DNA from 3 places in the Streptomyces sp. NPDC088553 genome. Region 3 is predicted to be linked to each of the others. Evidence: riboswitches for the same ligand, from Rfam matches in the RefSeq annotation. Region 3 holds a riboswitch; each other region holds the start of a gene.
The links. A riboswitch is a leader RNA that binds a small molecule or an ion and turns the genes downstream of it on or off. The one in region 3 is predicted to bind cobalamin.
Positions count from the first base shown of each region.

Region 1: another riboswitch for cobalamin. It lies ahead of ACIP8Z_RS32510 (cobalamin biosynthesis protein); the one in region 3 lies ahead of cobN (cobaltochelatase subunit CobN).
Region 2: another riboswitch for cobalamin. It lies ahead of ACIP8Z_RS24920 (ribonucleoside-diphosphate reductase subunit alpha); the one in region 3 lies ahead of cobN (cobaltochelatase subunit CobN).

Region 1 is NZ_JBIVMG010000012.1:52,942-63,414, forward strand. Features, by position in the region: gene ACIP8Z_RS32480 (neutral zinc metallopeptidase) at 1-677, shown strand, start outside; gene ACIP8Z_RS32485 (VOC family protein) at 745-1,146, shown strand; gene ACIP8Z_RS32490 (hypothetical protein) at 1,205-2,641, opposite strand; gene ACIP8Z_RS32495 (alpha/beta hydrolase) at 2,719-3,846, opposite strand; gene ACIP8Z_RS32500 (anion permease) at 4,268-5,536, shown strand; gene ACIP8Z_RS32505 (hypothetical protein) at 5,549-5,770, shown strand; cobalamin riboswitch at 5,883-6,025, shown strand; gene ACIP8Z_RS32510 (cobalamin biosynthesis protein) at 6,058-7,035, shown strand; gene ACIP8Z_RS32515 (cobyric acid synthase) at 7,032-8,540, shown strand; gene ACIP8Z_RS32520 (putative cobaltochelatase) at 8,596-10,473, shown strand, end outside.
Region 2 is NZ_JBIVMG010000007.1:229,660-240,132, reverse strand. Features, by position in the region: gene mctP (monocarboxylate uptake permease MctP) at 1-1,316, shown strand, start outside; gene ACIP8Z_RS24925 (GNAT family N-acetyltransferase) at 1,433-1,933, shown strand; cobalamin riboswitch at 1,982-2,120, shown strand; gene ACIP8Z_RS24920 (ribonucleoside-diphosphate reductase subunit alpha) at 2,253-4,631, shown strand; gene ACIP8Z_RS24915 (ribonucleotide-diphosphate reductase subunit beta) at 4,631-5,647, shown strand; gene def (peptide deformylase) at 5,717-6,349, opposite strand; gene ACIP8Z_RS24905 (hypothetical protein) at 6,417-7,397, opposite strand; gene ACIP8Z_RS24900 (HD-GYP domain-containing protein) at 7,477-8,766, opposite strand; gene ACIP8Z_RS24895 (HD-GYP domain-containing protein) at 8,763-10,169, opposite strand; gene rsrA (mycothiol system anti-sigma-R factor) at 10,320-10,473, opposite strand, start outside.
Region 3 is NZ_JBIVMG010000006.1:401,688-412,160, reverse strand. Features, by position in the region: gene cobN (cobaltochelatase subunit CobN) at 1-2,245, opposite strand, end outside; cobalamin riboswitch at 2,324-2,472, opposite strand; gene ACIP8Z_RS22475 (cobalamin biosynthesis protein CobG) at 2,726-3,973, shown strand; gene ACIP8Z_RS22470 (precorrin-8X methylmutase) at 3,988-4,623, shown strand; gene cobJ (precorrin-3B C(17)-methyltransferase) at 4,671-6,104, shown strand; gene ACIP8Z_RS22460 (serine hydrolase) at 6,159-7,730, opposite strand; gene ACIP8Z_RS22455 (cobalt-precorrin-6A reductase) at 7,786-8,514, opposite strand; gene ACIP8Z_RS22450 (cobalt-precorrin-5B (C(1))-methyltransferase) at 8,527-9,660, shown strand; gene ACIP8Z_RS22445 (hypothetical protein) at 9,735-10,412, opposite strand.

The DNA.
Region 1 (10,473 bases), on a different contig from region 3:
ATCAGGCCTGCAAGAAGGGTGCGGACGCCAACACCCGCGAGGACTGCCGGATCGTCGCCGTCGTCAACAGCGTCCAGGACTTCTGGCGGAGCGAGTACACGCGCCGCGGCGGTACGTACGGGAGCGCCGCCACCGTGATGTTCAGCCAGCGGGTCCCGACCGCCTGCGGTTCCGCGACCTCGGCGGTGGGGCCCTTCTACTGCCCCGGTGACCGGCAGGTCTATCTGGACCTGGGCTTCTTCGACGAGCTGCGCACCAAGTTCGGGTCGAGCGGCGGGCCGTTCGCCCAGGCGTACGTGGTGGCGCACGAGTACGGCCACCACATCCAGAACCTGATGGGGACCCTGAGCCGGGCCCAGGACGGGCGGACCGGCGCGAACTCCAACGCCGTGCGGGTCGAGCTCCAGGCCGACTGCTACGCGGGCGTGTGGGCCCGGCACGCCACGACCACGCCCGACGACCGCACGGGCCGGCCGCTGCTCACGAGGCTGACGGACGAGGACATCAGGGACGGCCTCGACGCGGCGGCCACGGTGGGCGACGACCGGATCCAGGAGCGGTTCCAGGGCCGGGTGACGCCGGAGAACTGGACCCACGGCTCCGCGGCCCAGCGCCAGCAGTGGTTCTACGAGGGCTACCGGACGGGCGACATGGCCCGGTGCAACACCTTCCGTTGATTGCCGGTGGGGACTGCCAGACTGAGACCTGGGTCACATTCGACTGAATCGAGAGGAAGTGATCGGGATGGCTGAGGCTCCCCACATCTGTCCGACGCTGACGTACGAGGACGCGAAGGCGGCGATCAACCTGCTCACGGAGGGCTTCGGCTTCCGCGCGGACGCCGTGTACGAGGCGGAGGACGGACGCGTGGCGCACGCCGAGCTGTCGTACGGGAACGGCACGGTGATGCTGGGCAGCAAGGGCACCGGCAGCGAGTTCGACAAGCTGATGGCCGACGCCGGCCCGGTCGGTGTGTTCGTGCACGTGGACGACGTCGACGAGCACCACGCGCGGGCGGTGGCCCACGGCGTCGAGATCGTGATGCCGCCCAAGGACCAGGAGTACGGCTCGCGGGACTACATGGCGCGGGACGCCGAGGGCAACATCTGGAGCTTCGGGACGTACACCCCCGGCGCCGCGGAGTAGCCGGGCGCCGGGGACGTCGGGAGGTTCCGTCCGTCGGGATCCCCGGGCGGGGATCCCGTCACGCTCCCCCGGTGTGGACCTGGAAGGCGGCCCGGCGGACGGCTTTGGCCAGGGCCGGGTCCGGGTGGGCGGCGGCGAGGGCGACCAGGACCTGGACGGTACGGGGGTGGCCGACGGCCCTGATCTCGTCGAGGAGCGCCGGGACGGTGCCCTGCACGGCGGAGTCGAGGTGCCGGACGAGCAGCTCGCTCTCCCCGTGGTCGGCGACGGCCGCGGCCGTGTCCACCCAGAGCCAGGTGGACTCCTCGCGGGTGAGGACCTCCTGGGCGTCGTCGGGGTCGGCGCCCTCGTACTCGGCGAGCCAGAGCAGCGCGTACGGCCGCAGGGAGGGTTCGGCGACGGTGGCCCGCACCTCGGCCTCGGCGGGGGCGCCGACGACCCGGAGCGCCTCGAAGGCGAGCCCGCGCAGCAGCGCGTCCTCGCCGCGGGCGACGGTGAGGAGTTCGGTCACCGCGCTGGAGAGGGTGCGGGCCGCGAGCCAGGCGCGGTACTCGGCGCGGGCGGGGCCGGGGGTGAGCCGGGCGCAGCCGCGGAGCATGTCCTCGGCGGACTGCTCGATGTTCCCCGCGGGGCTCTGCGCGGCGACGCAGATCTGCTCCAGCTTGACCCAGACCGCCCAGTTGCCGAGCGGGGTCAGCGTGGCGTGACGCCCCTCCGCACCGAGGTCCAGGGTGAGCGCTCCGACGGCCGCCAGACCTTCGAGCGCCCAGTCGAGCAGGGCCGGGAGCCCGTCGGTGCCGTTCACGGCGGGTGCGTCGGTGGTCCCGGCGGCCTCCGCGGTCTCGGTGGCCTGTTCGGCCCCCGGGACCTCGCAGCGCTCCTCGCGCAGCTCCTCGACGCGCTGGCCGAGCAGGTCGAGCAGGGCGGGGACGAGGACCGGGCCCTGGGAGAGCTGAAGCAGCGACAGGACCTGCGGGAGGGCCTCGACGACCTCGGCGACGGCGCTCGGCTCGACGCCCTCGGGGGCCGGGTGCACCAGCGACCAGGCGTCGAAGAGGGCGACCCAGCCGCGCAGGACGGCGGAGTCGTCACGGTCCCAGGCGTGCAGCCGCCAGCCGGGGCGGGCGGTGTCGCCGTGGAGCTCGACGAGGCCGGCGAGGCGGGCGCGGTCCCAGCCGGCCCTGATCTGGCCGGGCGTCAGGTTCAGTGCGGCGGCCGCCCGTTCCTGGGCGGGGACCGCTCCGGGGCCGCTGCGGGGTGCCGCTGCGGCGCCGCGCTCGACGGCCGCCCAGCGGGCGATCCGTACGGCGTCGGCGAGGACGTGGCGGGCCTGGCGGGCGAGCTCCGCACGGGGCGGAGTGCCCTCGGGCGGCCGCGGCGCCGGCCGGGTGCGCCGGGTCGTCACGGCCCGTCGGGCGGTGGCCAGCGCCCGCGGGCGGACGAGTCGGAGTCTGGAGTTGCGCGCCAATGGTTCATCGGGCTTTCGAGACGTCACGGGGGCAGTCTTCCCGCTGACGGCCCGAAAGCCCAATCGGAATCGGCCGTGCCGTCCCCGGCGCCCCCTGCCGGGCCCTAGAGGAGCGGGGTGAGGAAGCGGCGCAGGGCCTCCTCGTAGCGGACCGGGTCGGCGTTCCACATCGCCGCGTGCGGGGCGTGCCGGACGGTCTGGAGGCTGACCAGATCGGGGCGGCGGGCGGCGAGTTCGACGGACGGTTCCCAGGGGGCGATGGTGTCGTCGGGTCCGTGGAAGAGGAGCACGGGGACACGCAGCGCGCCCGGCGCGGAGGCCTCTTCGAGGAGGTCGCCGTGCTGTCCGGTCCTGCCCTGGGCGGCGCGGACGGCGAGCGGGAGGAGGGGGGCGGGGACGTGGTGGGCCGCCGCGAGGTTGCGGAGGGTGGCCTCCCAGTCCAGGACGGGCGAGTCGAGGACGAGGCCGCTGATCCGGTCGCGCACCCCGGACTCGGCGGCGGCGCGCAGGGCCATCGAGGCCCCGGTCCCCCAGCCGTGCAGCACGACCTTCGCGGCGCCCCGGTGGACGGCGTAGCGGATGGCGGCGTCGACGTCGCGCCACTCGGAGGCGCCGAGGTGGGCGAGGCCGTCCGGGGAGGCGGGTGCTCCCTCGTCGCCGCGGTAGGCGGGGACGAGGACGGGGACCTTGCGGCGGTTGAGGAAGGGGACGACGTTCAGCGGGTGCTCGCGGGTGGTGCCGAGGCCGTGCAGGGCGATCACCCAGGTGGTGCGGGGCGCGGCCACCAGCCAGGCCGGCAGGGGCCCGAGCTCGCCGGGGATCTCGACGTCCTCCTGGGCGAGCCCGAGGGCGCTGATCGGCGTGCCGATGTGCAGCTGGGGGGTGAGGCGGACGCGGGAGCCGGGGCCGAGCACCCCGCGCTCGACGCGTTCGAGGCGCCGGACGACGGTGTCGGCGGTGTGCGGCACCCGGTCGAGGACCGGGCCGACGACGGCGTGCTGTCCGTGCCCCTCCACGCCGTACGTACCGGGGCGCAGCGAGGCGAGGCTGCGGGTGAGCGTGATCCGTTCGGGGCCCGTGGCGTGCACGGTGAGTCTGGGATCCCCGGGCAGGGGACGTCCGGACGGCACCCTGAGGGCGACGTCGCTGGCGTACCGGCCGGCCGCGAACGCGGCCGCGCCGACACCGAGCAGGGTGGTGACGGCCGCTGCCGTCGCTGTAGCCGGGCGCACGCTCCCAGTCTCGGCAGGGTGGGGGCGGACTGCCACCGGTGGGACCCGTACGGCCCCGGCCGGGAGGCCGGAGGAGGAGTACGGACGGGGGTCGGCGCCGCGGGGTCTCCCGGGTCCTCCGGGAGCCCTCCGGGGAGTGATATGGGTCTCGTCCGCGGGGTCCCCCGGTCGGATGGTTCCGTCCAGGGACCGGAACCGGGTGACCGAGGAGGAACCGGGGCAGGTCGCATGTGCCCGGCGATGGCCCGGATTACCCGGGGTTGCGGGGTGACCGCATCGTGGACAGCTCGCGGGACGGGACCGTAAGCGGAATCTCTTGACACCGGTTCGAGACACCACACCGCCCGACCCAGTTCACCTTCCGTTCACCCAGGTTGCTTACGTTCGTCCAGCCACTGACGTCAAACGATTGCCTGGGTAAATGGAACACATCACGCTGCTGCTCGCCATTGTGGTCGTGACAGCTCTCGTGTTCGATTTCACGAACGGTTTCCACGACACCGCGAACGCGATGGCCACGACCATCTCGACCGGTGCTCTCAAGCCGAAGACGGCGGTGGCCATGTCCGCCGTGCTGAACCTCGTCGGCGCGTTCCTGTCCGTGGAGGTCGCCAAGACGATCTCCGGCGGGATCATCAACGAAGAAGGCATTCGTACAGAGGTGATCTTCGCCGCGCTGGTCGGCGCCATCCTCTGGAATCTCCTGACCTGGCTGCTCGGGCTCCCGTCCAGCTCCTCCCACGCCCTCTTCGGCGGCCTCATCGGCGCCGCGGTCATGTCGGCCGGCTGGTCGGCCGTGAACGGCCCGACCATCGTCACCAAGGTCCTCATCCCGGCCGTCGCCGCGCCGCTCGTCGCCGGCCTCGCCGCGATGGCCGCCACCAAGCTGACGTACAGGATCAAGGCCAACCCCGAGGCGAAGGCCACGGCCAAGGGCTACCGGGCCGGCCAGATCGCCTCCGCCGGTCTCGTCTCCCTCGCCCACGGCACCAACGACGCCCAGAAGACGATGGGCATCATCACCCTCGCCCTGGTCACCCAGGGTGTCGTCGCCCCCGGCTCGAACCCTCCGCTGTGGGTCATCGTCTCCGCCGGTGTCGCCATCGCCCTCGGCACCTACCTCGGTGGCTGGCGCATCATCCGCACCATGGGCAAGGGCCTCACCGACCTCCAGCCGCAGCAGGGCTTCGCCGCCCAGACCAGCGCCGCGACGGTCATCCTCGCCTCCTCGCACCTGGGCTTCTCGCTCTCCACCACCCAGTCCTGCTCGGGTGCCGTGATGGGCGCCGGTCTCGGCCGCAAGGGCGGTGTCGTCCGCTGGTCGACCGCCACCCGGATGTTCGTCGCCTGGGGTCTGACCCTGCCCGCCGCGGCCGTGGTCGGCGCCGGCGCCGAGTTCCTCACCAAGCAGGGCCCCTGGGGCATCGCCGCCGTCGCGGTCCTGCTGGTCGCCGGCTCCGGCGTCATCTGGTCGCTCTCCCGCCGCAAGCCGGTCGACCACAACAACGTCACCGCCGACGACCTCGACAGCGAGCCCGCGGGCGTCGTGACCACCGCCATGGCGGCCGTCACCCCGCCGCCGGCCGCCGGTTCCGTCGCCGCCGTCGCGGACCAGGACCTCAAGGCGACCATCCCCGCGCCGGCCCCCACCGACCCGACCGCTCCCCCGGCCCCCGCCGCCGCGGTCTAAGGAACGAACGACATGAAGATCGACTGGGCAGCTCTCGGCTCCGTCTTCGGAGTCAGCCTCGTGGCGACCGTCGCCCTCGTGGGCCTCTTCACCCTCGGCATCGTCGGCCTCACCAAGCAGGAGGAGGCCGCCGCCCGCGGCGGCTCCGCGGCTCTGGCCCGCACCGCCGCGTACGCCTGCTTCGCCCTGTGCGCGGCGGCCGTCGCGTACGGCATCTACCTGATCGTCGTCTGACGGTCCGAGCGTGACCGGTGGGGCGGTCCGCACCTTCGGGTGCGGGCCGCCCCGTCGCCGTGTCTGTGGTGCTTCGCACAGTGACTCGCTGCAGGTCAAGGGTGAGTTGACGGCTGTTCTCGGGCCGTGGTGGACTGCCGAGGCCATTACGGCGGCAGTAGAGGAAGTCCGGTGCGAATCCGGCGCGGTCCCGCCACTGTGACCGGATCCGAAGGGTCCGGGAGTCAGGAACTCACGCCGCCGGTCACGTCGATCCAGGGCGCGGACCCTGAGTGAGGACATGCGCCATGCCCGGCCGCAGCAGTACCACTGGTGTCTTCGCGTACGGAGCGGCCGCGGGTCTCGCCGTCGATCTGCTCATCGGCGATCCCCGCCGCGGACATCCCGTCGCCGCGTTCGGCCGGGCGGCCGCCGCGGTCGAGAACCGCCTCCACCACGACCACCGCGGCTGGGGCGCCCTGCACACCGCCGTCTGCGCCGGCTCCACCGTCGCCCTCGGAGCGCTCGCCGCCCGGGCCGTACGGAACCGGCCGGCCGCCGCCGTCGCCCTGACCGCCGCCTCCGTGTGGGCCGTCGTCGGCGGTACGACCCTGGGGCGGGAGGCCCGCGCGATCGGCGGCGCGCTCGCCGCCGGGGACCTGGACGTCGCCCGGGAGCGGCTGCCGCATCTCTGCGGGCGCGACCCGCAGTCCCTGGACGGACCCGCGATGGCCCGCGCGGTCGTCGAATCGGTCGCCGAGAACACCTCCGACGCCGTGGTCGGCGCCCTGTTCTGGGGCGCGGTCGCGGGCGTACCGGGCCTCGTCGGCTTCCGGGCCGTCAACACCCTGGACGCCATGGTCGGCCACAAGTCGCCGCGCCACCGTCGCTTCGGCTGGGCCTCGGCCCGGCTCGACGACGTGGCCGGCTGGCCCGGGGCACGGCTGACGGCCGTCCTCGCGACCGTCGCCGGCGGCAACCCGCGCGGTGCTCTGAAGGCCTGGCGGGCCGACGCGGCGAAGCACCCCAGCCCCAACGCGGGCCCCGTCGAGGCCTCCTTCGCGGGCGCCCTCGGCATACGCCTCGGGGGCACCCTGTCGTACGGCGGCCGGATCGAGCACCGTCCGGTGCTCAACGGGGAGGGACGGGCCGTCGAGGTGACCGACATCGACCGGGCCGTACGCCTGTCGCGCCGGGTCACCGGACTCACTCTGGCCGCCTGTGTGGGCGGCCGGCTGATCATCGGCGCCCTGGCCGCGTCGACCCGGAAGCGGAGGAACGCATGAGGGGTGGGGGACTGCTCGTCGCCGGGACCACGTCCGACGCCGGCAAGAGCGTCGTGACGGCCGGCATCTGCCGCTGGCTGGTCCGCAAGGGACTGAAGGTGGCCCCGTTCAAGGGGCAGAACATGTCCCTCAACTCCTTCGTCACGCGGGAGGGGGCCGAGATCGGGCGCGCCCAGGCCATGCAGGCGCAGGCGGCGCGGGTGGAACCGACCGCGCTGATGAACCCCGTCCTGCTCAAGCCCGGCAGCGACCGGTCCAGCCAGGTCGTCCTGATGGGCAAGCCGGTCGGCGAGCTCAGCGCTCGTGGCTACCACGGAGGGCGGCAGAAGGAGCTCTTCGAGCCCGTCCTCGCGTGCCTGGAGGAGCTGCGGAGCACGTACGACGCCGTGATCTGCGAGGGCGCCGGCAGCCCGGCAGAGATCAACCTGCGGCGCACCGACATCGTGAACATGGGCATCGCGCGGGCCGCGCGGCTGCCCGTCGTCGTGGTCGGCGACATCGACCGGGGCGGGGTCTTCGCCCAGTTCTTCGGCACGACGGCGCTGCTCGCGCCCGAGGACCAGGAGCTGATCGCCGGCTTCCTCGTGAACAAGTTCCGCGGTGACGTGACCCTGCTCGAACCGGGCCTGGACATGCTGCGCGGACTCACCGGACGGCGGACCTTCGGCGTCCTGCCGTACGCCCACGGGCTCGGCATCGACGAGGAGGACGGCCTCCGGGTCTCGCTGCGGGGCGCGGTGCGCGAGTCCGTCGTCGCGCCGCCGGTCGGCGAGGACGTGCTGCGGGTCGCCGTCTGCGCGGTGCCGCTGATGTCCAACTTCACGGACGTGGACGCGCTGGCCGCCGAGCCGGGCGTCGTCGTGCGGTTCGTGGACCGGGCCGAGGAGCTCGTCGACGCGGACCTGGTCGTGGTGCCGGGGACGCGCGGGACGGTCAAGGCACTCGCCTGGCTGCGGGAGCGCGGGCTCGCCGACGCGCTGGCGCGCCGGGCCGCCGAAGGCCGTCCGGTGCTCGGCGTCTGCGGCGGCTTCCAGGTCCTCGGCGAGCACATCGAGGACGAGGTCGAGTCCCGTGCGGGGGCCGTCGACGGGCTCGGGCTGCTGCCCGTACGGGTGCGGTTCGCGCGCGAGAAGACGCTCGCCCGGCCGGTGGGCTCGGCGCTCGGGGAACGGGTCGAGGGGTACGAGATCCACCACGGCGTCGCGGACGTACGCGGCGGGGAACCGTTCCTCGACGGGTGTCGGGTGGGCTCCGTGTGGGGTACGCACTGGCACGGCTCCCTGGAGAGCGACGGGTTCCGGCGGGCGTTCCTGCGGGAGGTCGCGGCGGCGGCCGGACGGCGGTTCGTACCGGCGCCCGACACGTCGTTCGGGGCGCTGCGGGAGGAACAGCTGGACCGACTGGGGGATCTCATCGAGGAGCACGCGGACACGGACGCGCTGCTGCGGTTGATCGAGGAGGGAGCCCCGCCGGGGCTCCCCTTCGTGCCGCCCGGCGCGCCGTGACGTGCGGCCGTCCCACAGGACATCAGCGAATCGAACTGAAGGAGAGGACCACCCGATGAGCACCCGGTATCCGTTCACCGCCGTCGTCGGCATGGACGACCTGCGGCTCGCGCTGCTGCTCAACGCCGTCAGCCCGGCCGTCGGCGGTGTGCTCGTGCGGGGTGAGAAGGGCACCGCCAAGTCCACCGCCGTGCGCGCGCTCGCCGAGCTGCTGCCCGCCGTGCCCGTCGTCGCCGGCTGCCGCTTCAGCTGCGACCCGGCCTCGCACGACCCCGGCTGCCCCGACGGCCCGCACGGGACCGAGCCCGGCGTCCAGCGGCCCGCGCGGATGGTCGAGCTGCCCGTCGGCGCCTCCGAGGACCGGCTCGTCGGCTCCCTCGACATCGAGAAGGCGCTCAGCGAGGGCGTCAAGGCCTTCGAACCCGGCCTCCTCGCCTCCGCGCATCGCGGGATCCTCTACGTCGACGAGGTCAACCTCCTCAGCGACCACCTCATCGACCACCTCCTCGACGCCGCCGCCATGGGGTCCTCCTACGTCGAGCGCGAGGGCGTCTCCGTACGGCACGCCGCCCGCTTCCTGCTCGTCGGGACCATGAACCCCGAGGAGGGCGAGCTCAGGCCGCAGCTCCTCGACCGGTTCGGGCTGACCGTCGAGGTCGCCGCGTCGCGCGACCCGCGGCAGCGCGTCGAGGTCGTCCGGCGGCGGCTCGCCTTCGAGGACGACCCCGCCGCCTTCGCCCACCGCTGGGCCGCGGACGAGGCCGCGCTGCGCGAACGGATCGTCACCGCACGGGCGTTGCTGCCCCAGGTGACGCTCGGCGACGCCGTGCTCCTCCAGATCGCCGCCACCTGCGCCGCCTTCGAGGTCGACGGCATGCGCGCCGACATCGTCATGGCCCGCACCGCGACCGCGCTCGCCGCCTGGGCCGGCCGCACCGAGGTCACCTCCGAGGACGTGCGGCAGGCCGCCCTCCTCGCCCTCCCCCACCGGCGGCGGCGCTCCCCCTTCGATGCCCCCGGCCTCGACGAGGACAAGCTCGACGAGACCCTGGAGGAGTTCAAGGGCCAGGACCAGGAGCCGGACGAGGACCCCGAGCCCGACGGGCCCGGCGACGGGGGGCCCGGGGACGGCGGTCCCGGTGGGGGTGTCCCGCCGCAGGGCGACGGGCCCGCCGCCGAGAACTCCCCCGCTCCCGAGGAGACCGCGCCGCCCACGCCCTCGCCCGAACCCGCCCCGCAGGGCGCCGGTTCCGGTGAGCGCGCCGCCGTCGCCGCATCCGAGCCCTTCCGTACGAAGGTGCTCAGCGTCCCCGGCCTCGGCGAGGGAGCGGCCGGGCGCCGCTCCCGTGCCCGTACCGAACACGGCCGCACCACCGGATCCGTACGCCCCCGGGGCGCGCTGACCAAGCTGCACCTGGCCGCCACCGTGCAGGCCGCCGCCCCGCACCAGAAGGCCCGTGGGCGGACCGGCCCCGGGCTCGTGGTCCGCCGGGACGACCTGCGGCAGGCGACCCGGGAGGGGCGCGAGGGGAACCTGGTGCTCTTCGCCGTGGACGCCTCCGGTTCGATGGCGGCCCGGCAGCGGATGAGCGCCGTCAAGGGTGCCGTCCTCTCCCTGCTGCTCGACGCCTACCAGCGGCGGGACAAGGTCGGCCTCATCACCTTCCGGGGCCGCGACGCCGAGGTAGCGCTGCCGCCGACCTCGTCCGTCGACGCGGCCGCCGCCCGTCTGGAGAAGCTCCCGACCGGTGGCCGTACCCCGCTGTCGGCCGGTCTCCTCAAGGCCCACGACGTGCTGCGCGTCGAGCGGCTGCGGGACCCCTCGCGCCGCCCGCTGCTCGTCGTCGTCACCGACGGGCGGGCGACCGGCGGCGGCGCCGACCCGGTGGCGCTCGCCGCGCGCGCGGCGCGGCTGCACGCCGCCGACGGCACG
Region 2 (10,473 bases), on a different contig from region 3:
CCTTCCTGCCGCGCCTCTGGTCGGTCTCGCACAAGCACGGGTACGTCACCACCTCGGACTTCGTGCGCGGCCGCTTCGGTTCCAAGGGCCTCTCCCTCGCGGTGGCGGTCACCGGCATCCTCGCCACCATGCCGTACATCGCGCTCCAGCTCGTCGGCATCCAGGCCGTCCTGGACGTGATGGGCGTCGGCGGCGGCGAGAACACCCACTGGTTCATCAAGGACCTGCCGCTGCTCATCGCCTTCGGTGTCCTCGCGGCGTACACGTACTCCTCGGGACTGCGCGCCCCCGCGCTCATCGCCTTCGTCAAGGACACCCTGATCTACATCGTCATCGCGGTGGCGATCATCTACATCCCGATCAAGCTCGGCGGCTTCGACGAGATCTTCGCCACGGCGAACGAGAAGTTCACCACCAACAAGGTGGGCGGGCTTGTCCCGGCTGAGGCCGGCCAGTGGACGTACGCGACGCTCGCGCTCGGCTCGGCGCTCGCGCTCTTCATGTACCCGCACTCCATCACGGCGACGCTGTCGTCCCGGAGCCGTGAGGTCATCCGCCGCAACACCACGATCCTGCCGCTGTACTCGCTGATGCTGGGCCTGCTCGCACTGCTCGGCTTCATGGCGATCGCCGCCGGGATCAAGGTCGAGAACGGCCAGCTCGCCATCCCGCAACTTTTCGAGACCATGTTCCCGGACTGGTTCGCGGGCGTCGCGTTCGCCGCCATCGGCATCGGCGCGCTCGTGCCCGCCGCGATCATGTCGATCGCCGCGGCCAACCTCTTCACCCGCAACATCTACAAGGACTTCATCAAGCCCGACGCCACCCCGGCGCAGGAGACCAAGGTCTCCAAGCTGGTCTCGCTCCTGGTGAAGGTCGGCGCGCTCGTCTTCGTCCTCACCATGGACAAGACGGTCGCGATCAACTTCCAGCTGCTCGGTGGCATCTGGATCCTGCAGACCTTCCCGGCGCTCGTCGGCGGCCTCTTCACCCGCTGGTTCCACCGCTGGGCGCTGCTCGCCGGCTGGGCCGTCGGCATGCTGTACGGCACGATCGCCGCCTACAACGTATCGACGCCGAAGCAGGCGCACTTCGGCGGCTCCTCCGCCGAGATCCCGGGCATCGGCGAGATCGGCTACATCGGTCTCACCGCCTTCCTCCTCAACGTCCTCGTCACGGTCGTCCTGACCTTCGTCCTCAAGGCCGTCAAGGCCCCCGAGGGCATCGACGAGACCTCCCCGGAGGACTACACGGCCGACGCGGGCGACCGCGGGGTCGACCCGAAGCTCCCGAAGGTCGGCGCAGAGACCCACTGATCCACCGCCGGACCCGGCGAAGGCCGCCCTGCCTCCCCTCGGAGGCAGGGCGGCCTTCGCCGTCCCCGGACGGAACCCGTTGGGGGCCTCCGGGCGTCCGGAGGGACACTGCCTTCATGGACTTCACGATCAGGGCGGTACGGCCCGAGGACTACGAGGCGCTCGGTGAGCTCACCGCGGGGACCTATCTGAACGACGGGCTGCTGAAGTACGGGGCGGAGGACTCCTATCTGCACGTGCTCCGGGACACGGCCCGGCGCGCGCGGGAGAGCGAGGTGCTCGTCGCCGAGGACGCCGACGGACGGCTGCTCGGCGGGGTGACCTTCGCCACCGGCGCCACCCCGTGGGCGGACATCGCGATCGAGGGCGAGGCCGAGTTCCGGATGCTGGTGGTCTCCCGTGAGGCCCGCGGCCGGGGCGTCGGAGAGGCCCTCGTACGGGCCTGCATCGAGCGCGCACGGGCTCTCCCGGGGTGCCGCCGCATCGTGCTGTCCACGGACGTCACGATGGTCTCCGCGCACCGGATCTACGAGCGTCTGGGCTTCGTCCGCACCCCGGACCGGGACTGGGAGCCGATCCCCGACCACCGCCTGCGCACCTACTCCTTGGAGTTCTGAGCCAGGGGGCGACACAACATGTGGGGGGTGCCGCACGGGGCGCCCCCCACATGTATGCTCATCCTCGCTGTCGACGCAGGGGAATCCGGCGCGAATCCGGAACTGTCCCGCAACGGTGTGCTTCGTACGGATACGACATATTCGGGCGAGGTGAGTCCGAGGACCTGCCGACAGCGCATCCGGTCCGTCCGTTCCGGGTGCCAATGACGTCCGGGCCTCGCGGAGTGGGCCGGTGGAAGCGTCGCGTCCGGCGTTACGGATGCCCGCCTGCCCGCCTTCCCCCGCCGCGGCCCCGAGCCGAGCGAGGGAGAGCCCCCACGTGACCATCGCGCCCGCCGATCCGGCTTCCGCCGAGGCTTCCGCGGTCGAGAGCGACGGCCCCGGGACCGTGCTGCTGCGGACCCTGACCGACCTCACCGCCGATCTCCCCGACACCGACCCCGGCAAGGTCGCCGCCGCCGCGCTCCGCGGCCGCAGCGCCGTGGCGGACGAGGCGGAACTGCGCGAGCTGGCCACCGAGTCGGCCGCCGGTCTGATCGCCGAGGACCCGGCGTACTCCCGGCTCGCCGCCCGGCTCCTGACGATCACGATCGCCGACGAGGCGGCCGGCCAGGGCTCGTTCTCCTTCTCGGCCTCCGTCGCCGTCGGTCACCGCGAGGGTCTGATCGCCGACCGCACCGCCGAGTTCGTGGCGCTGCACGCGGACCGGCTCGACGCGACGATCGACGCGACCGCGGACGACCGCTTCGGCTACTTCGGCCTGCGCACCCTCTACTCGCGCTACCTGCTGCGCCACCCGATCACCCGCAAGGTGATCGAGACCCCCCAGCACTTCATGCTCCGCGTGGCCTGCGGCCTCGCCGAGGACGACAGCGTCCGCGCGCTCGACGAGGTCGCCGCCCTCTACCGCCTGATGAGCCGGCTCGACTACCTGCCGTCCTCCCCCACGCTCTTCAACTCCGGCACCCGTCACCCGCAGATGTCCTCCTGCTACCTCCTGGACTCCCCCCAGGACGAGCTGGACTCCATCTACGACCGCTACCACCAGGTGGCGCGCCTCTCGAAGCACGCGGGCGGCATCGGCCTCTCCTACTCCCGCATCCGCGCCCGCGGTTCGCTGATCCGCGGCACCAACGGGCACTCCAACGGCATCGTGCCGTTCCTGAAGACCCTCGACGCCTCCGTCGCCGCCGTGAACCAGGGCGGCCGCCGCAAGGGCGCCGCCGCCGTCTACCTGGAGACCTGGCACGCGGACATCGAGGAGTTCCTGGAGCTCCGCGACAACACGGGCGAGGACCAGCGCCGTACGCACAATCTGAACCTGGCACACTGGATCCCGGACGAGTTCATGCGCCGGGTCAACGCCGACGCCGACTGGTCGCTGTTCTCCCCGGCGGACGTGCCCGAGCTGGTCGACCTGTGGGGCGAGGAGTTCGACGCCGCCTACCACAAGGCCGAGGCGGCCGGCCTGGCCCGCAAGACGATGCCGGCCCGCGACCTGTACGGCCGGATGATGCGGACCCTGGCCCAGACCGGCAACGGCTGGATGACCTTCAAGGACGCCTCGAACCGGACGGCCAACCAGACCGCCGAGCCCGGCCACACCGTCCACTCCTCCAACCTCTGCACGGAGATCCTGGAGGTCACCGACGACGGCGAGACCGCGGTCTGCAACCTGGGCTCGGTCAACCTCGGCGCCTTCGTCGTCGACGGCGACATCGACTGGGAGCGCCTCGACTCCACCGTCCGCACGGCCGTCACCTTCCTCGACCGGGTCGTCGACATCAACTTCTACCCGACCGAGCAGGCGGGCCGCTCCAACGCCCGCTGGCGGCCGGTCGGCCTGGGCGCCATGGGCCTCCAGGACGTCTTCTTCCAGCTGAAGCTGCCGTTCGACTCCGCCGAGGCGCGCGCGCTGTCCACCCGTATCGCCGAGCGCATCATGCTCGCCGCGTACGAGGCCTCCGCCGACCTCGCCGAGCGCAGCGGTCCGGTCCCCGCCTGGGACAAGACCCGCGCCGCCCGCGGGGTGCTGCACCCCGACCACTACGACGTCGAGCTGAACTGGCCGGAGCGCTGGGCCGCGCTGCGCGAGCGGATCGCCGCGGTCGGCATGCGCAACAGCCTCCTCCTCGCCATCGCTCCGACGGCGACCATCGCCTCGATCGCGGGCGTCTACGAGTGCATCGAGCCGCAGGTCTCCAACCTGTTCAAGCGCGAGACGCTCTCCGGAGAGTTCCTCCAGGTCAACTCGTACCTGGTCGACGAGCTGAAGGAGCTCGGCGTGTGGGACGCGCAGACCCGTGAGGCGCTGCGCGAGTCCAACGGCTCGGTGGCCGGCTTCACCTGGGTCCCGGCCGAGGTGCGCGAGCTGTACCGCACGGCGTGGGAGATCCCGCAGCGCGGTCTGATCGACATGGCCGCCGCCCGGACGCCGTTCCTGGACCAGTCGCAGTCGCTGAACCTGTTCCTGGAGACGCCGACGATCGGCAAGCTGTCGTCGATGTACGCGTACGCCTGGAAGCAGGGGCTGAAGACCACGTACTACCTGCGCTCCCGTCCGGCGACCCGCATCGCCCGCGCCGCCCAGGCCGCGGCGCCCGCCGCCGCCACCATCCCCGTCCAGCAGGCGACCCCCGACGCGGACGCCCTCGCCTGCTCCCTTGAGAACCCCGAGTCCTGCGAGGCCTGCCAGTAATGAGCACCAACGAGAAGAAGAACCTCCTCGACCCGGGCTTCGAGCTGACCCTCCGTCCGATGCGCTACCCGGACTTCTACGAGCGCTACCGGGACGCGATCAAGAACACCTGGACCGTGGAGGAGGTCGACCTCCACTCGGACGTCGCCGACCTCGCCAAGCTGACGCCGGCCGAGCAGCACATGATCGGCCGTCTGGTCGCGTTCTTCGCGACGGGCGACTCGATCGTCTCGAACAACCTGGTCCTGACGCTCTACAAGCACATCAACTCCCCGGAGGCGCGCCTGTACCTGTCGCGCCAGCTGTTCGAGGAGGCCGTGCACGTCCAGTTCTATCTGACGCTGCTCGACACCTACCTGCCCGACCCGGACGACCGCGCCGCCGCGTTCGACGCGGTCGAGGAGATCCCCTCCATCCGCGAGAAGGCGCAGTTCTGCTTCAAGTGGATGGACTCGGTCGAGAAGATCGAGCGCCTGGAGACGGCCGCCGACCGCCGCCGCTTCCTGCTGAACCTGATCTGCTTCGCCGCGTGCATCGAGGGCCTGTTCTTCTACGGCGCCTTCGCGTACGTGTACTGGTTCCGGTCCCGCGGTCTGCTGCACGGCCTCGCGACCGGCACCAACTGGGTGTTCCGTGACGAGACGATGCACATGAACTTCGCCTTCGAGGTCGTGGACACCGTCCGCAAGGAGGAGCCGGAGCTCTTCGACGACGCGCTCCAGCAGCAGGTCACGGACATGCTGAAGGAGGCCGTCGAGGCGGAGCTGCAGTTCGGCCGTGACCTGTGCGGCGACGGCCTTCCCGGCATGAACACCGAGTCGATGCGCGAGTACCTCCAGTGCGTCGCCGACCAGCGCCTCCAGCGCCTCGGCTTCGCCCCGGTGTACGGCTCCGAGAACCCGTTCTCGTTCATGGAGCTCCAGGGCGTCCAGGAGCTCACGAACTTCTTCGAGCGCCGTCCGTCCGCCTACCAGGTGGCGGTCGAGGGCTCGGTGGACCTGGACGAGGACTTCTAGGACTCCGCCGTACGAGAGGGGCCCCGCACTCGGTCGAGTGCGGGGCCCCTCTCGTACGCGTACCGGCGATCAGGCGTTCGGCACCGTCTCGTAGCGCGGGGTGCCCTCTTCCATCTGGCGCAGGGCGTCCTTGCGGTCCCGCTTGGAGAGGCGGTCGATGTACAGGTAGCCGTACAGGTGGTCCGTCTCGTGCTGGAGGCAGCGGGCGAAGTAGCCGGTGCCGCGCACCTTGATCGGGTTGCCCTGGGCGTCCTGGCCGTGGACCTCGGCGTAGTCGGGGCGGGCCAGCTCGGCGTAGGCGGTCGGCACGGAGAGGCAGCCCTCGTTGGACTCGTCGAGGACGCGCAGCTCGGCCGGGAGCTCCTGGAGGACCGGGTTGATCACGACACCGGTGTGCCGGACGCCCTCGTCGTCGGGGCAGTCGTAGACGAAGACCTTGAGGTCCACACCGATCTGGTTCGCGGCGAGGCCCACGCCCTCGGCGGCCTTCTGGCTCGCGAACATGTCGTCGATGAGCGCCGCGAGCGAGTCGTCGAACTCGGTGACGTCCTTGCACTCCTTGTGGAGCACCGGGTTGCCGACCACCGTGATCGGGCGGGCCGTGCCGCGCTCACGGTGGGCGAGCTCGCGTGCCTCGCAGTCCTCCGTGTCCACGACGAACCCGTCGTTGATGGCCTGCTCGTCCGTCTCCTGCTGCGCCATGTCCGGCCGCGCCTTCCTGAAAACCCGATTCCGTCGGAGGACAGCCTACGGGCCCGCGCGTGAACCCTCAGCAGACCTCTTCGAGATCGCGCCACTCACGGCTGTCGGGGCTGTCCGCCACCCAGCCGTCGAGGAGACCGCGCACCAGGCCCGCCGGGGCCGCGATGCCGCACTCCCGCTCCGGGACCCACAGCTCGCCCGGCGAGCGGTGCCCGAGCGGCCCGGGGTGGCCGGGCTCGCTGTGGTCGTGCGGGTCCGAGTGCTCGCCCTCGCCCTCGGCGCTCGGCATGGTCGACTCGGAGCAGGCACGACAGAGGAGCCGCACGGAGGACGACCAGTCCTCGGCGGCGAAACCCGCTTCCGCGGCGAGCTGCTCCAGGGCGTCCCGGTCGGCCTCGGTGGCCGCCTCCAGGAGGACCACCCAGGTGGGGACGGGTGAGGGGGCCCACAGCTCGATCTCGTCGAAGACCGGGTAGGAGGGGCCGGCGGTGGTGGTGCGCTCGCCGTTCGGCACGCCGTCGTGGAGGACGACCTCGCCCCAGCGGCGCCCGGAGGAGGGCAGAGGAATGGAGAGGACCTCGATCCGGGCCGGGTCGAGCCGGCGGCCCCACACGACCTCGGCCTCGCCCTCGGGCGACAGCCGGACGGCGGCGCTGCCCAGCTCCATGCCGGCCGGCTCACCGGTGCCCGCGGCGGCGCCGGGAACCTTCAGTCCGTAGGCCTGCCAGGCGCGGCGGGCCAGCGGCCAGTCCTGCAGCGCGGTCGCGGCGATGCCCACGTTCCACCAGTCGGGGGCGCCGCTCTCCTTGTCGAGCAGCGCGACGGCGCGGAGCCCGGCGGCGCGCGCCTGCTCCCAGTCGTGCCGGAACTTGTGCAGCAGCGCCAGGTTGAACCAGGACTCCGAGAGCCAGGGCTCCAGATCCGCCGCGCGCGTCAGAAGTGCGCCCGCGTCCTCGTACCGGCCGTCGCCGATCAGCGTGAACGCGCGGTCGGTGGCCTGCCGCCATGAGGCGGAGGGCCGATGCCGTACCTTCCCGAAGATCTTCACGATTCCCGCCTGCCGGTCGCTTCACCCTCTTGTTCGCATCCAACCATGCCCGGTCGGACGCGCGCTCATTACCCATGGGTTACCCAGTCGCGACGGAGGTCACCCCAGCCGCTCCGCCCCGTGCCAGGACCCTGGCCAGGCATTCGACGACATCCGGGTGATGATCGCGGGCGGTGCCGAGCCTGAGCCGCTCCAGGGCGTCGAGGGCGGCGCCCGCGCCCTCGCCGCCCGCGAGGTCGTCGTAGGCGTTCACGGTCCGGACGATCCGGGCGGGCAGCGGCTGCTCGCGGTACGGGTCGGCCTGGCGTTCCACGACGACGGCGACGGCCTCGGGGACACCGGTCATGCGGACGACCTCGCCGCCGAGGAGGGCGATCCGGCGCTGTTCCTCGGTGGGCAGCAGGGCGGTGGCGCCGCCGGCGACGGGGTCGACGAGGGAGAGCTGGCCGATGTCGTGCATGAGCGCCGCGTGCTCCAGGACGGCCAGCTCGGTGCCGGAGAGGCCCAGCTCCCGTCCGACGGCGGCGCTGAGGGCGGCGACCCGGCGGGCGTGCCCGGGCGGGGTGCAGCCGGCGATCTCGGTGGCGCGGGCGAGGGAGGCGATGGTCTGCCGGTTGACCGTGCGCACGGCGGCGTACCGCCGGAAGGAGACCTGGGTGAGCAGCAGCGGCACGGCGAGCACGGGCAGCGCCCAAAGCCCGGCGGCGGCCACGCCGAGCGCCATGACGATGCCGGTGGCGCCGACGGCGGAGCCGATGCCGAGGAGGGCGCGCAGTTCGTCGCGGAGGAGGGGGCCGTACGGGAATCCCGTGCGGGCGCGGAGCAGGAGGGCGGCGAGGACCGCGTCGCACAGGGCGGTCAGGACGAGCAGCAGGACGAGGAAGAGGGCGTACGCCGGGCCCTGGCCGAGGAGCTCGACGACGGTGCCGGAGTTGTAGAGGGGCTGGAAGCAGAGCGCGGCGAAGCCGACGGTGAGGACGCGGCGGGCGAGGTGGTCGAGGCCGGGCCCGCCGCCCCGGGCGATGTGCGGGACGATCCCGGCGAGGCCGGCGGCGACGACGACGGCGACGATCTGGAGGACGCCGTGGGTGGTGGCGGTCCCGGCGCTCGCCCCGAGGAGGGCGTAGGCGAGGGCCCCCGCGGCGGCGAGCGGCGCGGGCTCGCTCCCTGGCGCCTCGCGCACGGGAAGTGCCCCCGCGCCGGGTGCGGCGCCCCAGCGGGCGAGCTCGCCGAGGGCGATGAGAGTGCCGAAGGCGAGGGCGTTGCCGGGTTCGTCGACGCCGTACCAGAGGGTGGAGGCGAAGCCGGCGAGGCTCAGCAGGAACGCGGCCCCGTACACGGCGCCGACGGTGGCGGCGCCGGGTCTCATGCGCGCTCCTTGGACCTGGTCGCGGGTGCTTCCGGTTGCCGTGCGGCGTCGGCCGTGCGCGGCGGCGGCACGTTCCCGCCGGCCGGGCCCGTCGGCGTGGTCTCGTCGGCGGTGACGGCGGGCCGCCAGCCGTGCCGGTCCAGGGCGCGGACGAGGGCGGCGACCATCCGGGCGTCGAACTGACTGCCGGCGCACCGCTCCAGTTCGGCGACGGCGGTCGGCACCGGGCGGGCCCGGCTGTAGGAGCGGGTGGAGGTCATGGCGTCGAAGGCGTCGGCGACGGCCACCACCCGGGCGAACTCGGGGATCTCGTCGCCGTGCAGCCCGTACGGGTAGCCGCTGCCGTCCATGCGTTCGTGGTGGTGGAGGATCGCGGCCCGTGCCTCGCCGAGGAAGCCGATGCCGCGGACCATCTCGTGCCCGTACTCCGGGTGCAGTTCGATGACCCGGCGCTCCTCGGGGGTGAGGGGGCCGTCCTTGCGGAGGACCCGGGTGGGCACGCCCAGTTTGCCGACATCGTGGAGGATGCCGGCGAACCGTACGACGTCGAGCCGCTCCTCGGCCATGCCCAGCTCGCGGGCGATCAGGACGGAGGCGTGGCCGACGCGTTCGCTGTGGCCCCGGGTGTAGCGGTCCTTGATGTCGACGGCCTGGACGAGGGCGCGGATGGTGGCCTGGTGGGCGGCGCGCTCGCGGTGGTACTGGGCGAAGACCCAGCAGGAGATGTACATCGGGAGGAGCACGAAGAGGGCCGACACGGGCCCGTACGTGCTGCGCCAGAGGACGGCCATCATCAGTCCGGCGAGTCCGTGCACGGCGTGCGGGGCGAGCGCCCGGCCGAGGAGGCCGCGCCAGGCGGCCCGCAGGGGCAGTCCGTCGGCCGTCGCCCGGATGCCGCCGTCGAGGGCGGTCAGGACCAGGCAGAAGGTGAGGGCGGCGGCGCCCGCGGGCAGCAGCGCGTACGGGAAGTCGGGGGCGTCGTGACCGTGTCCGAGGGCGCCGGCGCAGCTGAGGGCTTGGGCCGTCTGGGCGGCGGCCCCGACGGCGAGGGCGGTGGCGGCGGCCCGCCAGGCGCGGCGGGGGGCGGCCGGGGGTTCGTCGACGCGGGCGAGGAGGCTGCCGGGCAGGGCGGTGAGCGCGGCGGCGGCGGGCGGCAGGAGGAGGGCGGCGGCGAGGAGGACGGGGAAGAAGGAGCCGGTGCCCATGGGGACGGAGCCGCCGATCGCACGGCCGAGGAGGCGGCAGCGGGCGGGCAGTTCGCAGAGCGCGTACAGGGCGGCGAGGAGCGCGACCGTGGCCCAGGGGGTGGCCGTGCCGGGGCGCAGAGCGGGCAGGACGGTGGCCCCGGCGCCCAGCAGGGCGCAGCCGATGTACACGCGGGCCGCGCGCGGAATGACCTTCACGCCCATCATCCCCGTCACGCTAGCGAGTTGGGCGGCCCGTGACGGCACGGTGGAGCGGATTCGCACCATCGGGTGATACAAGCTGATATACGAAGGAGGCCGCCGCGAGCGTGTCGCGACAGCCTCCTTCTCCCTCTGCGGAAGGGGGAGTTACTCCTGGGGCGCCGGTGTCGTCGGCACGATCGGCGTGATCTCCTGCTCGGGCACCAGGTGCCCGGAGCGGATCAGGTCGATCCGGCCCATGACCTTGGACCGCAGGTCGGTGGGGACGTCGTCACTGCCGCAGCAGCGCTTGACGAGCTTC
Region 3 (10,473 bases):
ACGCGGCGGCGACCGAGGGGACCGCGTCCACGGACCAGTCCGCCGCCTCCATCGCCTCGACGAGCTCGCGGGCCTTCGCCTCCGCCTCGTCGGCGGTGGTGCGGGTCGCGGCCGACTCGTCGAGACCGAGGGCCTCGCGCAGACCGGGCAGGGCCTGCGTGCCGCCCCAGATCTGGCGGGCGCGCAGGATCGAGAGGACCAGGTTGACCCGGGCCTCGCCCTCCGGGGCTCCGCCGAGGACGTGCAGACCGTCGCGGATCTGGGCGTCCTTGACCTCGCACAGCCAGCCGTCGACGTGCAGCAGGAAGTCGTCGAAGCCGTCGTCCTCGGGGCGCTGTTCGAGCCCCAGGTCGTGGTCGAGCTTGGCGGCCTGGATCAGCGTCCAGATCTGGGCGCGGATCGCGGGCAGCTTCGCCGGGTCCATGGAGGAGATCTGCGCGTACTCGTCGAGCAGCTGCTCCAGGCGCGCGATGTCGCCGTACGAGTCGGCGCGGGCCATCGGCGGCACCAGGTGGTCGACGAGCGTGGCGTGCACACGGCGCTTGGCCTGGGTGCCCTCGCCCGGGTCGTTGACCAGGAACGGGTAGATCAGCGGGATGTCGCCGAGGGCCGCGTCGGGGCCGCAGGCGGCGGACAGGCCGGCGTTCTTGCCGGGCAGCCACTCCAGGTTGCCGTGCTTGCCCAGGTGCACCATGGCGTCGGCGCCGAAGCCGCCGTCCTCGGCGCGGGCCGCGATCCAGCGGTAGGCGGCCAGGTAGTGGTGGGACGGCGGGAGATCGGGGTCGTGGTAGATCGCGATCGGGTTCTCGCCGAAGCCGCGCGGAGGCTGAATGAGGATCAGCAGGTTCCCGCGGCGGAGGGCCGCGAGGACGATGTCGCCCTCGGGGTTGCGCGAACGGTCCAGGAACATCTCGCCGGGCGCGGGGCCCCAGTGCTCCTCGACATGGGTCCGCAGCTCCTCGGGGAGCGTCGCGTACCAGCGCTTGTAGTCGGCGGCCGGGATGCGGACCGGGTTCTTGGCGAGCTGCTCCTCCGTCAGCCAGTCCTGGTCGTGGCCGCCGGCCTCGATGAGGGCGTAGATCAGCTCGTCGCCGTCGCCGGAGACCAGGCCGGGAAGGTCCTCGACGGGCCCGAAGTCGTACCCCTCCGCGCGGAGGCGGCGCAGCAGCGAGACGGCGGAGGCGGGGGTGTCGAGGCCGACGGCGTTGCCGATGCGGGAGTGCTTCGTCGGGTACGCGGAGAGGACCAGCGCCAGCTTCTTCTCGGCGTTCGGGATGTGCCGGAGCCGGGCGTGCCGGACGGCGATCCCGGCGACGCGGGCCGCGCGCTCGGCGTCGGCGACGTACGCGGGCAGCCCGTCCTCGTCGATCTCCTTGAAGGAGAACGGCACGGTGATGAGCCGGCCGTCGAACTCGGGGACGGCGACCTGGCTCGCGGCGTCCAGCGGGGAGAGACCCTCGTCGTTCTCCTCCCAGGCGGCGCGCGAACCGGTCAGGCACAGCGCCTGCAGGATCGGCACGTCAAGCGCGGCCAGCGCGCCCGCGTCCCAGGCCTCCTCGTCGCCGCCGGCCTGCGCCTCGGCGGGCTTGGTGCCGCCCGCCGCGAGGACGGTGGTGACGATCGCGTCGGCGGTACGGAGCCGGTCGAGCAGCTCCGGCTCGGGGGCGCGCAGGGAGGCCACGTACAGCGGGAGGGCCTGGGCGCCGGCGTCCTCGATCGCGGCGCAGAGCGCGTCGACGAAGGCGGTGTTCCCGCTCATGTGGTGGGCGCGGTAGTAGAGCACGGCGACGGTCGGGCCGGCCGTCGTGCGTGCGGCGCGCTTCAGCGGGCCCCAGGTGGGGGCGGCCGCCGGGGACTCGAAGCCGTGCCCGGTGAGCAGGACGGTGTCGGAGAGGAAGCGGGCCAGCTGCTCCAGGTTCGCGGGGCCGCCGTGCGCCAGGTAGGCGTGCGCCTCGGTGGCGACGCCGACGGGGACGGTGGACGCCTCCATCAGCTGCGCGTCGGGGGCCTGTTCGCCGCTGAGGACGACCATCGGCTTTCCGGCCGCGCGCACCGCGTCGAGGCCCTCCTCCCAGGAACGGAGGCCGCCGAGGAGCCGTACGACGACGAGCTCGGCGTCGGCCAGGAGGCCGGTGAGGTCGGCGAGGGGGAGACGGGCGGGGTTGGCGAAGCGGTACTCCACCGGGCCGCCGGCCGCGCGGGCGCTGAGCAGGTCGGTGTCGGAGTGCGACAGCAGCAGAAGCATGGCGAGCGCAGGCCTTCCTCGGGGTTGTCCGCGCCCCGGGTGGTCGTATGGGTTGGGGCCTCCCCTTGCTCGAGCGAAGCCGAGAGCTTGGGGAAGGGAGTTCCTGACTCACCGGGCCCGGGATCGCGCGGACGCGCAGCCGGGCCGGCTCACAGTGGCGGGACCGCGCCGGATTCTCACCGGGCTTCCTCCCCGGGGTCCTGGGACCCCATGCCGTCTGCATAGTAGATCGTGCGGTCGACGGCCCGGGTCGGGTGAGGGAGTCGGCCGGATCACACTGCGGGATCACGCTGCGGATCGCCCGGCGGACGGAACCCCCGTTCCCGACCGCGGCCGGACCGGCCTCCGGCCTCGGCCGGCCACCGCGTCGGCCGGCCCGCGGTCGGAGGCCGGCCCGCGGTCGGAGGGCGGGCCGCGGTCGGAGGGCGGGCCGCACTGGCGGCCGGATCGCGCCCGGTGGCCGACCGGGGGCCCGTCGGTATGCTCGCCGCCATGCCGCCCACCCCGCCCCCGACGCCCGACCCGGGCGAACCTCGCATACGGGACCGTGGCGACGCGTGCCCCGGGGCGCTGCGCCTGCACTCCGCCGACGACGGCCGCCTCGCCCGACTCCGTCTGCCCGGAGGTCGCTTGACGCCACGTCAGGTCGAGACTCTGGCGGACGCGGCGGAGACCCTGGGCGACGGACGGCTCAGCATCACCTCGCGCGGCAACGCCGAGCTGCGCGGCCTCGCCGACGACTGCGGGGCCGAGCTGGCGGCGCTCCTCGGCGAGGCGGGCCTGCTGCCCTCCCCCACCCACGAACGCGTCCGCAACATCGTCGCCTCCCCGGCCTCGGGCCTCGACGGACTCGGCGCCGCCGACGTGCAGTTGTGGGCCCGCGAGCTGGACGCCCACCTCCGCTCCGCGCCCTGGGCGGCGGCCCTTTCCGGCCGCTTCCTCTTCGTCCTCGATGACGGGCGCGGCGATGTCGCCAGGCTCGGCGGGGATGTGACCTTGGTCGCAGTGCGGGGCGGAGAGGCGGAGCTGCACGTCGGCGGGCGAGCCGTCCGGCTCGCTGGCTCCGACGCGCCCGGCGCGGCCCTGGCGGTGGCGGGCGGGTTCCTGGCCGCGGCACGGGAGGCCGGAACCGGGGCCTGGCGGGTCCGGGAACTCCCGGAGGGGTACGCGGTGGACCCGGCGGAGTCGGGGGTGACGGCGCGACCCGTACCCGCGCCGGAACTCCCCCAGGGCCCTCCGCCCTCCCCCGGCGTCCTCGGGCCCGCCGCCCTCTCCGTACTCGCCCCGCTCGGCCGCCTCACCGCCGCCCAGCTCCGGGCGCTGCTCCCCGCCGATGAGGTCCGCCTGACCCCCTGGCGCGGGGTCGTCGTGGCCGGGGCCGGCGCCGACCGGCTGCCCGCCCTCGACGCGGCCGGCCTCATCACCCGCCCCGGCTCCCCCTGGGCCGGTGTCACCGCCTGCACCGGGCGGCCCGGCTGCGCGAAGTCCCTCGCCGACGTCCGCGCCGACGCCGTCCCCGGACACCCCGGAGGCCTCGGGCACATCGAGGCCCCCGTCCGCCCCGTCCTCCCCGTGCACTTCTCCGGGTGCGAGCGCCGCTGCGGACACCCGCACGGCTCCTGGACCGACGTCGTCGCCACCGCCGCCGGCGACTACCTGGTGGACGGCGTCCCCACCCCCCGTACCGCCCTGCCCGAAGCCGTGACCGCGGCCCGCACGACGAGATGAGCGAGAGCAACAGGATGTTCGACTACGAGAAGGACGGGGCGGAGATCTACCGCCGGTCCTTTGCCACGATCCGCGCCGAGGCGGATCTGGCGGGCCTGCCCGCCGATGTCGCCCAGGTGGCGGTCCGGATGATCCACGCCTGCGGCATGACCGACCTCGTACGCGACATCGCCTGGTCGCCGCGGGTCGTCACGAACGCCCGCGCCGCCCTCCGGGCCGGAGCGCCGATCCTCTGCGACGCGCAGATGGTCGCGAGCGGCGTCACCCGGCGCCGGCTGCCCGCCGACAACGAGGTGATCTGCACCCTCTCGGACCCGTCCGTGCCGGCCCTCGCCGCCGAGCTCGGCACCACCCGCTCCGCCGCCGCCCTCGAACTGTGGCGGGACCGCCTCGAAGGCTCCGTCGTCGCCATCGGCAACGCGCCGACCGCCCTCTTCCACCTCCTGCAGATGGTCGCGGAAGGGGCCGGAAGGCCCGCAGCCGTCCTGGGCATACCGGTCGGCTTCATCGGCGCCGCCGAGTCCAAGGACGCCCTGGCGGCGCAGGACCTGGGCCTCGACTACCTCGTCGTACGGGGCCGGCGCGGCGGCAGCGCCATGACGGCCGCCGCGATCAACGCGATCGCCCACGAAGCGGAGATTCAGAAGTGACCGGCAAGCTGTACGGCGTCGGGCTCGGCCCCGGCGACCCGAACCTGATGACGGTGGCCGCCGTGAAGGCCATCGCCGCCGCCGATGTGATCGCGTACCACTCGGCCCGCCACGGCCGGTCCATCGCGCGCTCGATCGCCGCCGAACACCTCCGTGCGGACCACATCGAGGAGCGGCTGATGTACCCGCTCACGGTGGAGACCACGGACCACCCGGGCGGCTACCGGGGCGCCCTGAACGACTTCTACGAGGAGGCCGCGGCCCGCCTCGCCGCGCACCTCGACGCCGGCCGCACCGTCGCCGTCCTCGCCGAGGGCGACCCGCTGTTCTACGGCTCGTACCAGCACATGCACAAGCGGCTCGCGGGCCGCTACGACACGACCGTCATCCCCGGTGTCACCTCGGTGTCCGCCGCCGCCGCCCGGCTCGGCGAGCCGCTGTGCGAGGCGGAGGAGGTCCTCACGATCATCCCCGGCACCCTGCCGGAGGACGAGCTGACGGCCCGCCTCGCGGGCACCGACTCGGCGGTCGTGATGAAGCTCGGCCGCACCTTCCCCACCGTGAAGCGGGCCCTGGAGCGGGCCGGCCGGCTCGACGACGCCCGGTACGTGGAGCGGGCGTTCATGGCGGGCGAGCGGACCGGCGACCTGGTGGACGTCGACCCCGAGTCGGTCCCCTACTTCTCCGTCGCCGTGCTCCCCTCCCGCATCGACCGCGAACCCGCCGTACGCGAGCGGGGCGAGGTCGTCGTCGTCGGCACCGGCCCGGCCGGCGCGCCCTGGCTCACCCCCGAGTCGCGCGGCGCGCTCGTCAACGCCGACGTCCTCGTCGGCTACACCACCTACCTGGACCGGGTGCCGGTGCTGCGCCCCGGGCAGATCCGGCACGGCTCGGACAACAAGGTGGAGTCCGAGCGCGCCGAGTTCGCCCTCGACCTGGCCCGCCGCGGCCACAAGGTCGCGGTCGTCTCCGGCGGCGACCCGGGTGTCTTCGCGATGGCCACGGCCGTCCTGGAGGTCGCCTGCGAAGCGGAGTACGCGGACGTGCCCGTACGGGTCCTGCCGGGGGTGACCGCCGCCAACGCGGCCGCCGCCGCCGCGGGCGCCCCGCTCGGCCACGACTACGCGACGATCTCGCTCTCCGACCGGCTCAAGCCCTGGGACGTCATCGAGGCCCGGCTGCGCGCCGCGGCGGCCGCCGATCTGGTCCTCGCGCTCTACAACCCGGGGTCGAGGTCCCGTACGCACCAGGTGGCCGCCGCCCGCGACCTCCTGCTCGAACTCCGGGCGCCCGAGACCCCGGTGGTCGTCGCCCGTGACGTCGGCGGCCCCGAGCAGTCGGTCCGGGTGGTGACCCTGAAGACCCTGGAGCCCTCCGAGGTCGACATGCGCACCCTGCTCCTCATCGGCTCCTCGCAGACGCGGGCGGTCGAACGGGCCGACGGCCGGACGATCACCTGGACACCGCGCCGGTACGGGTGACGCACCGCCAGGGGTGACGCACCGCCACGGTCGGCGCCGCCACGGCTGACGGGCCTACTGACGGGCGAAGGTGCCGAGACCCGTCTCGTCCAGGTACTCGACGCGCACGGTCTTCCCGTCCGCGGAGAACGTGACGCCGGTGGGGCCGACGGCGTTCTCCCCGCGCGTCGGGAAGCTGAACGTGTCGCCGTCGTAGTGCGTGAGCTTGTACGACTGGGGCTCCGGCCCCAGTCGCAGGACCAGACCGCCGTTCTCCTCGGCCACCGTCAGGCGGCCGTAGTAGTCGCTGCGGTACGTGCCGGTGTAGGCGCTGTTCGCCTTCGCGGGCGTCGCGTCGGCCGGCGGCTTCGCGAAGTCCGTGGCCGAGCGGCCGGCGTCCGCCTCCTGCTCGTACAGGGCGTTGACGATCGGCAGCCAGTCCCGGCTCGGCTTCCCGTCCTGGGCGGTGTCGAAGAAGTCGAGGGCGACGGCGTCGGCGACACCGACCGGCGCGCCGTTGGTGAGGACGACGATGCCGAGCTGCTCGCCCGGCAGCATCGTGACGTTGGTGTGCGCGCCGAGCGCGAACGCGCCGGTGTGGGAGAGACGGAGCCGGCCCTCGTCGTCGTACGACACGTTCCAGCCGAGGCCGTAGAAGCCGGTCCGCGCGGCGGGCGCGTGCGCCGGGTTGGCGACGGACTCGGGGTGGTGCGTGAGGTCGAGGGCGTCCTCGGCGACGATCCGCTTCCCGTCGAGCGAGCCGTTGGCGAGCTGGAGCCGCAGCCAGGTCGCCATGTCACGGGCCGAGGAGCTGACGCCGCCCGCGGGGGACTGGGCGTCCGGGTCCCGGACGAACTGCGCCTTCCAGGTCCCGTCGGCCTGCTTGACGTGGCCGTGGGCCCGGTCGGGGTTCGAGACGAAGTCCTGGAAGCTGGAGCTGGTGTCGTTCATGCCGGCGGGCTTGTAGAGGGTGTCCTCGGCGAGCTTCGCCCAGGGCACGCCCTGCTGCGCGGCGACGGACTCGGCGGCCGCCGTCAGGCCGAAGTTGGTGTACGCGTAGCTCGCGCGGAACGGCGCGAGGGGCTCGTACCGCAGGTGGGACAGGATGTACTCCTGGTCGTAGCCGAGGTCCTCCAGCAGGTCGCCCGCGTGGTCGGGGAGGCCGCTGCGGTGCGAGAACAGGTCGGCGACGGTCACATGGCCGGTCACCCACGGGTCCTTCAGCCGGAACCCGGGGAGTTCGGGGTTGACCGGCTTCTGCCAGCCGTCCACGCCGACCGCCCCGGAGACGACGGTGGAGGCGATCGGCTTCGACACGGAGGCCAGCTGGAAGACGGTGTCGGCGTCGACCGCGCCGGCCCTGCCGACCTCGCGCACGCCGTACCCCTTGATGTGGACGACCTCGTCCTTGTGGACGACGGCGACGGAGACCCCGGGGACCCCGGTCTTCCGCATCAGGTCCGCGACGCTCGTGTCCAGCCGGTCGACGGCCCGGTCCACGTCCGCCCGGTCGAGCAGGGGCGGCGGCTGGGCCGGAGGAGGCTCGGGGCTGGGGGTGGGGGTCGGGGTGGGACCGGTCCCGGCGAGGGAACCCAGGCCCAGAACGGACACGATCCCCGCGGTGACCAGCCATCGGACGGTAACCACGCTTCCATTGAACGCCTGCCCCCTTCACCTGTCGCGCGGAGGGGACGACGACCCGCTACGCGAGCCCCCGCACCCACGCGGCGGCCTCCTCGGGCGTCGCCGCCACCGGTACGCCCTCCGGGACCGGGGGGCGGCGGACCACGACGACCGGGACGCCCGCCTCGCGGGCCGCGGTCAGTTTCGGGGCGGTCGCCGCGCCGCCGCTGTCCTTCGTCACCAGAACGTCGATCCGGTGGCGGGCGAGGATCTCCCGCTCGCCGTCCAGGGTGAACGGCCCCCGGTCGAGGAGGATCTCGGTGCGGTCCGGCATCGGGCCCTCCGGGGCGTCCACCGAGCGGACCAGGAACCACTCCGGGCGGTCCGCGAAGGCCGCGAGGCCCATCCGGCCGGTCGTCAGGAAGACACGGCCGCCGAGGCCGTCGAGGGCCCCGGCCGCCGCCTCCAGGGACGCCACGGAGCGCCAGTCGTCGCCCTCCCCCGGGACCCAGCCGGGGCGACGCAGCGCGAGCAGGGGAACATGGGCGGTGGCGGCCGCCCGGGCCGCGTTGAAGCTGATCCGCCCGGCGAAGGGATGCGTGGCGTCGATGACCGCGTCCACGGCGTGCCCGCCGATCCACTCCACGAGCCCGTCGACGCCGCCGAACCCGCCGATCCGCACCTCGCCCTCGGGCAGCCGGGGGCTCGCCACCCGCCCCGCGAGGGAGCTGGTGACCCGGGCCCCGGCGTGCAGCAGTCCCGCGAGGGCGCGGGCCTCGGTGGTCCCCCCGAGAATGAGTATGTGCACAGGAGCCTCTTCGTGACTTCAGGCGGCGGGCGTGAGGCCCAACTCAAGCACACGGGTCTCCGCCCGGGGTGGACGACGGGTGCCTGCGCGACGGCGGCGACGACGGCCGCGTACACGGCGCTCCTGACCGGCGATTTCCCGGATCCGGTGACCATCACGCTGCCGAAGGGCCAGACGCCGGCCTTCGCCCTCACGGCGGAGTCCCTCGACGCCGGCGCCGGTACGGCCATGGCCGCCGTGACCAAGGACGCGGGCGACGACCCGGACGTCACGCACGGCGCCGTGATCCGCTCGACGGTACGGCTCCTGCCGGCCGGCTCGGGCGTCGTCTTCCGGGCCGGTGAGGGCGTCGGCACGGTCACCCTGCCCGGCCTGCCCCTGGAGGTCGGCGAGCCGGCGATCAACCCGGTGCCCCGGAAGCTGATGCGGGCGCACGTGGCGGAGGTCGCGGCCCGGCACGGCGGGAGCGGCGACGTCGAGATCACCGTCTCCGTCGACGACGGCGCCGAGATCGCCCGCTCCACCTGGAACCCCCGGATCGGCATCCTGGGCGGGCTCTCGATCCTCGGCACGACGGGGGTCGTGGTCCCGTACTCGTGCTCGGCGTGGATCGACTCGATCCGCCGGGGCGTGGACGTGGCCCGCGCGGGCGGTCTGACGCACGTGGCGGGCTGCACGGGCTCGACGTCGGAGCGGACCGTCGCGGCCCTCTACGACCTGCCGGAGATCGCGCTCCTCGACATGGGCGACTTCGCGGGCGCGGTCCTCAAGTACATCCGCCGCCATCCCGTCGACCGCCTGACGATCTGCGGCGGCTTCGCGAAGCTCTCCAAGCTGGCCGCCGGCCATCTGGACCTCCACTCGGCCCGCTCCCAGGTCGACAAGGGCTTCCTGGCGGAGCTGGCCCGCACGGGCGGCGCGTCGGAGTCCCTCGCGGCGGAGATCGCCGGGGCGAACACGGGCCTTGCGGCCCTCCGCCTCTGCGAGGCCGCGCACGTCCCCCTGGGCGACCTGGTGGCCGCCCGGGCCCGCGACGAGGCCCTGGCGGTGCTGCGGGGCGCGCCGGTGGCGGTGGACGTGATCTGCATCGACCGGGCGGGGACGGTGGTGGGCCGGTCGTCGACGGCGGGACCGGGCGGCGCCTAGCCGGCCGTCGACGGTGGCGTGACCGGGCGGCACGTAGCCGGCCGTCGGTGGCGGGGCCGGGCCGGTGAGCGGCGTCAGGCCGTCGGGTAGCCGATCTCCCGTACGTCCTCGGCGAGGTCCGCGAGCGTCACCTCGGGGTTGAGGGCGGCGACGACCTCCGCCGTCAGCGGGCGCAGGGCGAGGACGTGCCGGACCGCGTCGAGGTCGACCGGGCGCTCGTAGTAGTCCGAGGCCCACTCCGCGTACGCCTCCGCCGAGCGGTCCGTCAGGTGGTGGAAGAGGCCGCCGGAGCCGTCCGGGTCCTCGTGGTCGTCCAGGTCCGTGAACTCGACCGGGCCCGTGTGCCAGGCCGTGTCGGCGGTCTGGCGCCACAGGCAGGCGGTGGTCACGTGGACCCCGTCCTCGTCCGTGAACGCGGGCTCCGTCAGGTACTCCCTGAACACCTCGGGGACTCCGTCGAGCACCCCGGGCCAGGTCTCCCCGTCCGCCACGGCCCCGAACGGGCTCATCGGCGACTCGTGGTCGAAGCCCCGTGCGAAGGCCCCCGCCGCGGACAGGACGATCGTGTACTCGCCGCCCTGGCCGTCCTTCATCGACGCCAGCTGCTCGGTCTCCGACCAGTGCGCGTCGTAGGAGTAGTACCGGCTCTCCCACTCCGGGCTCAGCACGGCCTCCACCATCGCGAGCCCCCGGCTGTGGTCGCGCAGTTCCTCGATGCCCGGCAGCGCCCGGGCCACGTCGTAGACAGTCACGCATCCATGAGACCGCACCGCCGCCGAGGGCCGACATGCGGCCCCTGGGTCCCGAACCTAG